DNA from 2 places in the Dehalogenimonas etheniformans genome. Region 2 is predicted to be linked to the other one. Evidence: riboswitches for the same ligand, from Rfam matches in the RefSeq annotation. Region 2 holds a riboswitch; the other holds the start of a gene.
What was found. A riboswitch is a leader RNA that binds a small molecule or an ion and turns the genes downstream of it on or off. The one in region 2 is predicted to bind thiamine pyrophosphate.
Positions count from the first base shown of each region.

Region 1: it holds a riboswitch for thiamine pyrophosphate, as region 2 does, so the genes downstream of both, HX448_RS02545 (AIR synthase family protein) here and thiC (phosphomethylpyrimidine synthase ThiC) in region 2, are expected to answer to the same signal.

Region 1 covers NZ_CP058566.2:497,084-501,506, reverse strand. Annotated here, with positions in the region: gene HX448_RS02560 (YtxH domain-containing protein) at 1-119, opposite strand, end outside; gene HX448_RS02555 (YtxH domain-containing protein) at 149-385, opposite strand; gene HX448_RS02550 (baeRF3 domain-containing protein) at 717-1,850, shown strand; TPP riboswitch at 1,889-1,996, shown strand; gene HX448_RS02545 (AIR synthase family protein) at 2,044-3,105, shown strand; gene thiE (thiamine phosphate synthase) at 3,120-3,755, shown strand; gene mutS (DNA mismatch repair protein MutS) at 3,805-4,423, shown strand, end outside.
Region 2 covers NZ_CP058566.2:967,511-971,933, forward strand. Annotated here, with positions in the region: gene HX448_RS04880 (hypothetical protein) at 1-105, opposite strand, end outside; gene HX448_RS04885 (PrsW family intramembrane metalloprotease) at 98-880, opposite strand; gene thiC (phosphomethylpyrimidine synthase ThiC) at 877-2,178, opposite strand; TPP riboswitch at 2,175-2,275, opposite strand; gene rsmG (16S rRNA (guanine(527)-N(7))-methyltransferase RsmG) at 2,333-3,049, shown strand; gene HX448_RS04900 (R3H domain-containing nucleic acid-binding protein) at 3,114-4,423, shown strand, end outside.

The DNA of each region.
Region 1 (4,423 bases), 470 kb from region 2:
CGGATATCGCTCCTAGTTTTTCGGCCGGACTGTGGAGCCAGCAGCAACGCTGCGCCAGCCCCAAAGGCCGCCCCGGCTAAAACACCGGCAGCAATTCCCATGACTTTTCCTTTCTCCATAATCCAACCTCCCTTATTTATCTCGCGGTTTAAGGCTCTGCTTCTCCCGAACCGTCACCTCCTATTGGATGACCGATTGCGGCGACTTTATCCCGGATTGAATTGCCCAGGGATTCAGCGCGGCTTTTCATTTCATCAGCACGTTTTCGCAGCATGTCCCTGGTTTCGGCGCCGCTCCTGGGAGCGTACAATAAGCCCAGACCGACACCGATAGCTGTCCCCATCAACAGCCCTGCCAGTAAACCTCTGTTTGTGTTCTCTTCCATTCTGTCCCTCCTCGTTCACCGATTATCGAATTCTTGCCACGTCGGCGGCGGCTTTGTTACCTCTATATTAACCCTCCGGGACAGACTTTAAAATCCGTAGAATTACTCAATTATTCGATGCGGGGTACCTAACTCGCGGAAGTTGTTAAGGCTGGGGAACCGTCGTTGAATACGTACCCAACGGGCGGAGAATAAGTATGATTACGGATAGCGGATGAGCGCCCGACACACGATAATATATGCCGTCGGGTCGTGAGCAAGGTTCTGACTGACTCCGGCGATAAGATGGATTTTATATAAAACTATTGATAACAAGGAGGAATGTTACCCCATGGATGTGTTGAGAAAAGCTGATCTGCTGACCCTGCTTCAAAAACCGGATGGTCCGGCAGTCTCTATTTACATGCCCACCCACCGCGTTGCCGATATGGAAGGCGATCCCCTGCTCCTGCGGCATCTCCTTGATGATGCCGAAACCAAACTCACTCAAATGGGATTGAAAACCGCGGAAGCCCGCAATCTGCTTTCGCCCGCCCGGGAATTGCTCCGGGATGCTCTGTTTTGGCAGCACCAGGAGGAAGGACTCGCCCTCTTTATTTCTAGAAATTCATTCTCCCATTTCAATCTGCCCTTTGAGGTCGCCGAGACCGCGGTGGCATCCGGCGAGTACTTCATAAAGCCCCTTTTGCCTCTAGTGATCAACGATGGAGTCTATTATCTTCTGGCCCTAAGTCTGAACCGGGCGGCTTTTTTCAGGTGCCTGATGGGTAATTGCCAGGAAATCATTCCGGTTAAGATGCCGCATAGCCTTGAGGAATCCATGCGTTATGACGAAGCTGAAAAACAGCTCCAGCAACATACCCTAGGAGCCGGGGCTACCATGTTCCACGGACAAGGCGCCCCCAATGACCTGGAAAAGGAACGCGCGGCCATATTTTTCCAGCAGGTAAACCGTAGCCTGGAAACCGTATTGGCCGGTGAAAAAGCGCCCCTTGTCGTTGCTGGAGTAGAAAACCACCGTGCTCTATTCCGAACGGTTTGCAGCTACGACAATTTGCTCTCCGAAGGCATTGAAGGCAACCCGGACCGGGTAAACCCGGATACTCTGCAGAAAAATGCCTGGAAATTAGTGCGCCCATATTTCATGCAGGAGCAGTCTAAGAGGCTTTCCCAATATATCAATGCCACCGGCCAGGGTCCTTCGATCAGCGATCTGGCGCAGGTCATTCCGGCAGCGGTCGACGGGCGGGTTTATTCTCTTTTCTTCGCCGAAGGACTGGAGCGCTGGGGCGCCTTCGACGAAGCCGAACATTGCGTCAAGGTAGTCAAAGAACCATCCAACGGCGCTTACGATCTTATAGAGTTTCTGATCAAGAAAACACTTGCCACTGGCGGCAACGTGTATTCTCTCAAATCGGATGAACTGCCGAGCGACACCGGTGTCGCCGCGGTGCTACGCTATTAGCCGCCCTTAATTTATGCTATCATAACCTACAATTGAATAGGATTTACTGGGGGAGCCGAAAGGCTGAGAGACCCGATTATTGATCGGGGCGACCCTTGGAACCTGGTCTCGGTAATGCGAGCGTAGGGAAGTAGATAAATTCCGGAAGCGCATTGCCTTCCGGAATTTATTTTATGTAAGGAGTTTATTAATTATGGCCACTGCTGAAATGCCTGAAATTGGCAAAATCTCTCCGGAAATTTTCCGGGAGATAATTTTCCCCCGTCTTGGCGCCAAAAGTGATAAGGTTCTGGTCGGTCCTCAGCATGGTGTCGACGTCGGCATCGCAGAGATCGGCGGCAAGGCGGTATCATTCACTACCGATCCTATTTTCATCGTGCCTCAATATGGCTTCGAGCGCGCCGCATGGTTCGCCATTCACATCATCGCCTCGGATTCGGTCACTTCAGGTCTCAAGCCCAAATTCCTGTCGATCGACCTCAATCTACCGATGGACATGACCAAGGAACAGTTGGCTTCAATGTGGGAGGTCATGCACCGGGAATGCGAAAAGATGGGTATTAATATTATCACCGGCCACACCGCCCGTTATGAAGGCTGCAACTATCCCATGGTCGGGGGCGCTACCATGATTGGCACCGGTGAACTTTCTGAATACGTATCCCCGCGTTTCGCCAAGGAGGGCGACAAGATCATTGTCACCAAAGGTCCCGCCATTGAAGCCTGCGGTATCTTCGCCGCGGTGTTCCCGGGTCTGATCGCAAAGGAATTCGGAGATGATTTTGCCCGCCGCGCCGAGGGGCTTTTTTACCGGATGTCGGTGGTCGATGACGCCCTGGCCGCGGTCTCGGTAGGTGTCCGCGACAACGGGGTTAGTTCTATGCATGACGCCACGGAGTGCGGCATCTGGGGCGGCTTATTCGAGGTAGCCCAGGCCGCCGGCTTGGGCGCCAGGATCATTAAAGACGACATTGTCGTCGCCGACGGCGTGCCCGAAATTTGCCGCCTGTTCGGTATAAGCGATCCTTACGCCGCCATTTCCGAAGGCACCTTGATCATCACCTGCCGGCCGCATAAGGCTTGCGACATCATCCAGGCGCTCAGTGCTAAAGGAATCCCGTCGTCGATCATCGGGGAATTGACCCCGCCCGAAGCCGGGATGGTACTCGTCGACCGAGGCCGAGAGACTCGCCTTGTCCATCCGATCGTTGACCCCTTCTGGAAGGCTTTTTCGAAAGCCGTCCAGGGAGCCTAGCACGGGCAATCCCGATGAAAAAAAACCTTCCACAGACCGATATCTACGCCATCCTGTCTGATGCCTGTTCGGGCAGCCGGGGCAATGTGGAGACCGCCCGTTTTTTGTTGAAGGCTGGAATCAAGATCATCCAGTACCGTGAGAAAGACTTCCCGATGCGCCGTAAGTATGAGGAGTGTGTCGCCATCAGCCGACTGTGCCGCGAATACGACGCTTGTTTCATCGTCAACGACGACGCCGGACTCGCTATAGCTTGCGGGGCTGAAGGCCTTCACCTCGGGCAGGACGATCTTCCCTCCGACGCCGCCCGCCGGGTCGTCGGCGCAGACATGCTCATTGGACTCTCGGTCGCTACACCTGAAGAAATCGACAAAGCTTTGACAATCCCCGAGGTCGATTACCTCGGCGTTGGCCCCGTGTTCGCCACCTCCACCAAGCCAGATGCAGCGCCCCCTGGCGGAGTTGCCTTGCTAGAATATGCCCTTAAACGTTCTCACCTGCCGGTCGTCGCCATTGGCGGCATTAACAGGGAGAATATCGGATCGCTGGCAGAAAGGGAATGTAAATGCTTTGCCATTGTCTCGGATTTGATTGGAGCTGAAGATCTCATTCAGCGCGTTTTCGACCTCCGGAGTGCCTTTTCCGTATAAAAATACTCAACCTACTACCGGGTGACACCCTCCCAATACATCGGGTAAAATGACCGCTGTGACCGAAAGCCTTACCCCCCTCCGCTCCCAGTACCTGCGCATCAAGCGTCGCTATCCCGAAGCGATAGTCTTCTTTCGCCTCGGTGATTTCTACGAGACGTTCGACTCCGATGCCGAACTCACGGCACGTGAACTCGAGATCGTCCTCACTGCTCGTGAAATGGGTAAAGGCGTTAAAGTACCAATGGCGGGCATCCCATATCATGCGGTCGACAACTACCTCGCCCGCCTCATCAACCGCGGCCATAAAGTAGCCATCTGCGAGCAGACCGCTCGCCCCGGCGATACCAAGGGACTCATGGACCGCGAAGTAGTACGCCTGGTCACCCCAGGCACGGTCATCGAGCCCGGGCTCCTCGACATCAAAACTAACAACTACCTGGTGGCCGTAGTCCCAGGGGAGGAACAGTCTGGACTGGCCTATATCGACATCTCGACGGGGCAATTTGCAGCCACGCAGTTCCCAGCCGCCCGACTCGAAAGCGAAATCGAGCGTCTCGCCCCCGCCGAGATTATCGTGCCCAAAGGTTGCGGCTACCGGCCTTCATCGCCCGTACCGGTTTCTGAACTCGATTCTTATCGATTCGATAATGCCACGGCAGCCGATC
Region 2 (4,423 bases):
ACGTTTGGCAAGCTCGCGGAAACCGGCACCCGCCAGGCCGGCGACTGCCAGCGCGAACGCCAAAAAGAAATGGTACTGAATGATGATACTGGCAGCGTCAAGCACCGTTGTTCTCCCGTTCCGCTTTTTCGAACTGGAGGAACAGAACGCTCATTGTGAAAATGCTGATAAGCATGAGTAAGCCGGCGGTGGCGATGTCCGGAATATCCAACTGGTTGGCGGCATCCCAAATACCGTGAAGCACGGCCGCTAAAACGAAGATCCCGATCATTTGAGCGGCGTTAAGTTTGCCGTTGGCTTTCTGCATCCAGATGAAAACACAGATAAGCGCAGTCCATGCTGGATGGCCAAATGGAGTGAAAAAACCGCGGGTGAGCATGGTGTAACCGACATTTCCGCCATCGGCGAGCACGATAAGACCTTTGCCGATGGTTTCGAGCACCGCAAAACCCATCCCGGAAGCCGCACCGATCAAAATGCCGTCTGAGAGTTTCTTGAAGCGCCATTGATAGAAAAGTATTAGCGGGAAAACAATCTTGGCAGATTCCTCGATGATCCCGACCGAGAGATCTCCCCCAAGGGTCTTGGTAATTCGGAAGCTATATTCCAGAAAACCGGCGATGATCAAGCCGATGGCGCCGCCGACCATGAAAACATTAGCCAGATCCCTGGCTGAAACGCCCCCTCGGTAATCCAGACGGTTGAACAAAAACACCATGACCGGAATGGGAACGGTGCAGGTTCCAACGAGAATAAGCACTGCCGCCGAAATCCGATTGTCGGTCTGATTCCAAACCAAGTAAGCGGCCAGGGAAATTGCCAGGAACAGTAAAAACAGCTTCTTGGGATTTCGGAACAGGCTTTTAACGGCGTTGATCACGAGCACGGTCCGATGGTCGTGCCGAGATATTTGGACGCCAACTCCATGGCACAGAATTCACCGCACATGGTGCAGGCTGAACCAGCGGTGTGGTGAGCCCCATGACGCCGTTTGGATAACTCAGGGTCTATGGAAAGTTCAGCCTGGGCTTCCCAATCGAGGTCCTTGCGGGCGCGCGCCATCTTCAGGTCCCATTCGGAGGATCCTTTGATACCTTTTGCAATGTCAGCGGAGTGAGCGGCGATACGAGAGGCAATTACTCCTTGCTTGACGTCCTCTGCATCTGGAAGTGACAGGTGTTCCGCGGGCGTCACATAGCAAAGAAAATCTGCGCCATACATCGCGGCCAAGGCTCCGCCGATGGCGGAAGTGATATGGTCGTACCCCGGTGCGATATCGGTAACCAGCGGGCCTAAAACATAGAACGGGGCATTACGGCACACCGATTTCTGCAACTCAATGTTGGTCTGAATGCGGTTCAGAGGTACATGCCCCGGCCCCTCTACCATCACCTGCACACCCCCGGCTCGTGCCCGGTCGACAAGTTCTCCTAAGGTCAGTAGTTCTTCGACCTGGGCGCGGTCGGTAGCGTCGGCCAGGCAGCCGGGTCGCAGTCCATCACCGAGACTAAGGGTGACATCGTATTCGGCGGCGATTTCCAGCAGCCGATCATATTCTTCATAAAGAGGGTTTTCCCGCCCATGGTAAGCCATCCAACCGGCAAGCAGCGCACCCCCGCGTGATACTATATCGGTTATCCTGCCCTGCTCCTTCAAACGGGCTATCACACTGCGGGTTACGCCGCAGTGGACGGTAACGAAATCAACTCCTTCACGGGCGTGATTCTCGATTGCACGAAATAAATCATCGGAAGTCAGTTCGACGATGGAGCCGCTAGTCATCCTGGCCGTAGCTCCGGCATCGTAAATAGGAACTGTCCCTAGGGCAACAAAACATTTCTGAAGAATCGCTTGCCTGATCGCAACCAGATCGCCGCCGGTGGAAAGGTCCATGACTGCATCGGCGCCAAACTCTTGAGCTACTCTGAGTTTTACCAACTCGTTTTCAAGATCAACGCAGTCCGAAGAAGTGCCGATATTAGCGTTCACCTTGGTACGCAACCCCCGGCCGATGCCGCTCGGCTTCAGGTTCTGATGGTTGATATTCGCCGGAATAACAATATATCCATCGGCAAGGCCTTCACGGATGATCTCCGGTGAAACATTTTCGGCGGAGGCTACCGAAAGCATCTGTGGAGTAATGATACCCTTTCGGGCTAGTTGCAGTTGTGTTGTCATGAGTGATACCGCTTTCCTACGCTCGCATTATCGAGTTCAGGTGCCAGGGTTGTCCTGAAGAAGGACTCTCAGCAGGCTCGCACCCCTAGCGGTCTGGTTCATCTAGCATAACATAATCTCCAATTGCAGGACAAAAATTGCTATAATCCTGGAAATGATTTTACCCATTTTGAATCATGGCGCAAGGGAACTAGGTATCGAGCTTTCGGACCACCAGTTCGACCAGTTTGAGAAGTATTATCATCTTTTGTTTGAATGGAATAAGAAGTTCAACCTAACGGCAGTTACCGATTATTCAGAAGTGCAGCGAGTTCACTTCTTGGACTCGCTGAGTTTAATCCGGGCGGGAATTGTTCCCGATGGTTTAAGAATTATAGATGTCGGCGCGGGAGCCGGGTTCCCCGGTCTCCCGCTCAAAATAGCCTTTCCCCAACTTAAACTCACCCTTCTTGAGGCAACCGGGAAAAAGGCGGTCTTTCTTTCAGAAACTGTCGCCGCGCTGGATTTAGATGGAGTCACCGTTTTGAACGCGCGGGCTGAAGACGCCGCGCGCCAACCCGAACATCGAGAACAATACGAACTTGTAGTATCTCGAGCCGTTGCATCTCTCGACACACTTGGTGAACTATGTTTATCATTCTGCCGCGTCGGCGGAACTTTCATCGCCTATAAGAAAGGTGACATCGGAAACGAAGTTGATGGAGCCCTTAAAGCAATCGAAACGCTCGGCGGGCGCTTGCGCTTCATCCAGGATATTGCTCTAACCGACCTACCGGACTCCCGGAAGCTGGTGGTTATCGATAAGATCCGTCATACTTCGCCGGAATATCCCAGGCGTAGCGGGTTACCAGCTAAAAAGCCTATCAGCTAACGTTTGCCCGTTCGAACGGCGAATAGTAGAATATTGTTGAATCCTGCCTGCCGGGAGGCCGTAATTGCCGAACCTCATAACCGACGACCTGGAAGCGCTCCTGGATACCCTCCCCGTTGAAATCCGCCGCCCTCTAAGTCTGCAACCCGACCTCAGTCAACTAGTAGAAGTCATAATGGACCTCGGACGTGTCCCCGAGGGGCGTTTTGCCGAACGGGAGGTGGTACTGAGAACTGAGGAAGTTACAGAGGGCGACCTGGAATACGTTATCGCCAGGGTCAGCGCCTTCGGGGCTGATAATCGGGCTGGGATTGAGAGAACGCTTCACCGGATTTCGGCGATAAGGAACCGAAAAGGAAAAGTCATTGGCCTGACATGCCGGGTTGGCCGTGCAGTGTTCGGGACGATCAAGATCATCGAAGACCTTATTGAATCCGGCAAGAGTGTGCTGCTTTTAGGGAGGCCAGGCGTCGGGAAGACGACCATGCTGCGCGAGGTAGCCAGGGTGTTGGCCGACGATCTGAAAAAGCGCGTTGTCATCGTCGACACCTCAAATGAAATTGCTGGGGATGGAGATATACCCCACCCGGCCATCGGGCGGGCGCGGCGAATGCAGGTGGCGGTGCCCGATATGCAGCACGCCGTGATGATCGAGGCGGTGGAAAACCACATGCCCGAGGTCATCGTCATCGATGAGATCGGTACCGAACTTGAGGCATTGGCGGCGCGGACTATCGCCGAGCGAGGCGTTCAACTGGTCGGCACCGCTCATGGCAACACGCTGGATAACCTGATGCAGAATCCGACACTTTCGGACCTAATCGGCGGTATTCAGGCGGTTACGCTGGGTGACGAGGAAGCCAGGCGAAGGGGCACCCAAAAAACGGTACTGGAACGAAAGGCTCCGCCGACTTTTGATATCATCGTCGAGATCCAGGAACGCGATATGGTGGCGGTGCATTGTGACACCGCAGAGGCTGTGGACGCCATTTTACGTGGCAATGAGCTTGAAACGGAGATTCGGTCGGTAGGTCCGGACGGGGAGGTCAAAACAACCCACGCCGCGCCTGAGGCCGAGCAGTCGGAAGGGCGTCGGAAAGCTGTAGCGCAAACAGCGGTGGAAACTCCGCGACTTTATCTGTTCGGGATCAACCGCTCCCGCCTGGAACAGGTGGCTGAAGAAATGCACGTAAAACTTAACATCACTGAAAAATTAGGGGAAGCCGGCATGCTGGTGACATCCCGGAATTACTTCCGGCGGCGTCCTCAACGAATCCGGGATGCTGAAGCTCACAATCTCCCGGTGTACGTTCTCAAAAGCCATACCCCGGCGCAATTCCGGCAATTCCTGGGTATGTTATCCCGGCATGAACC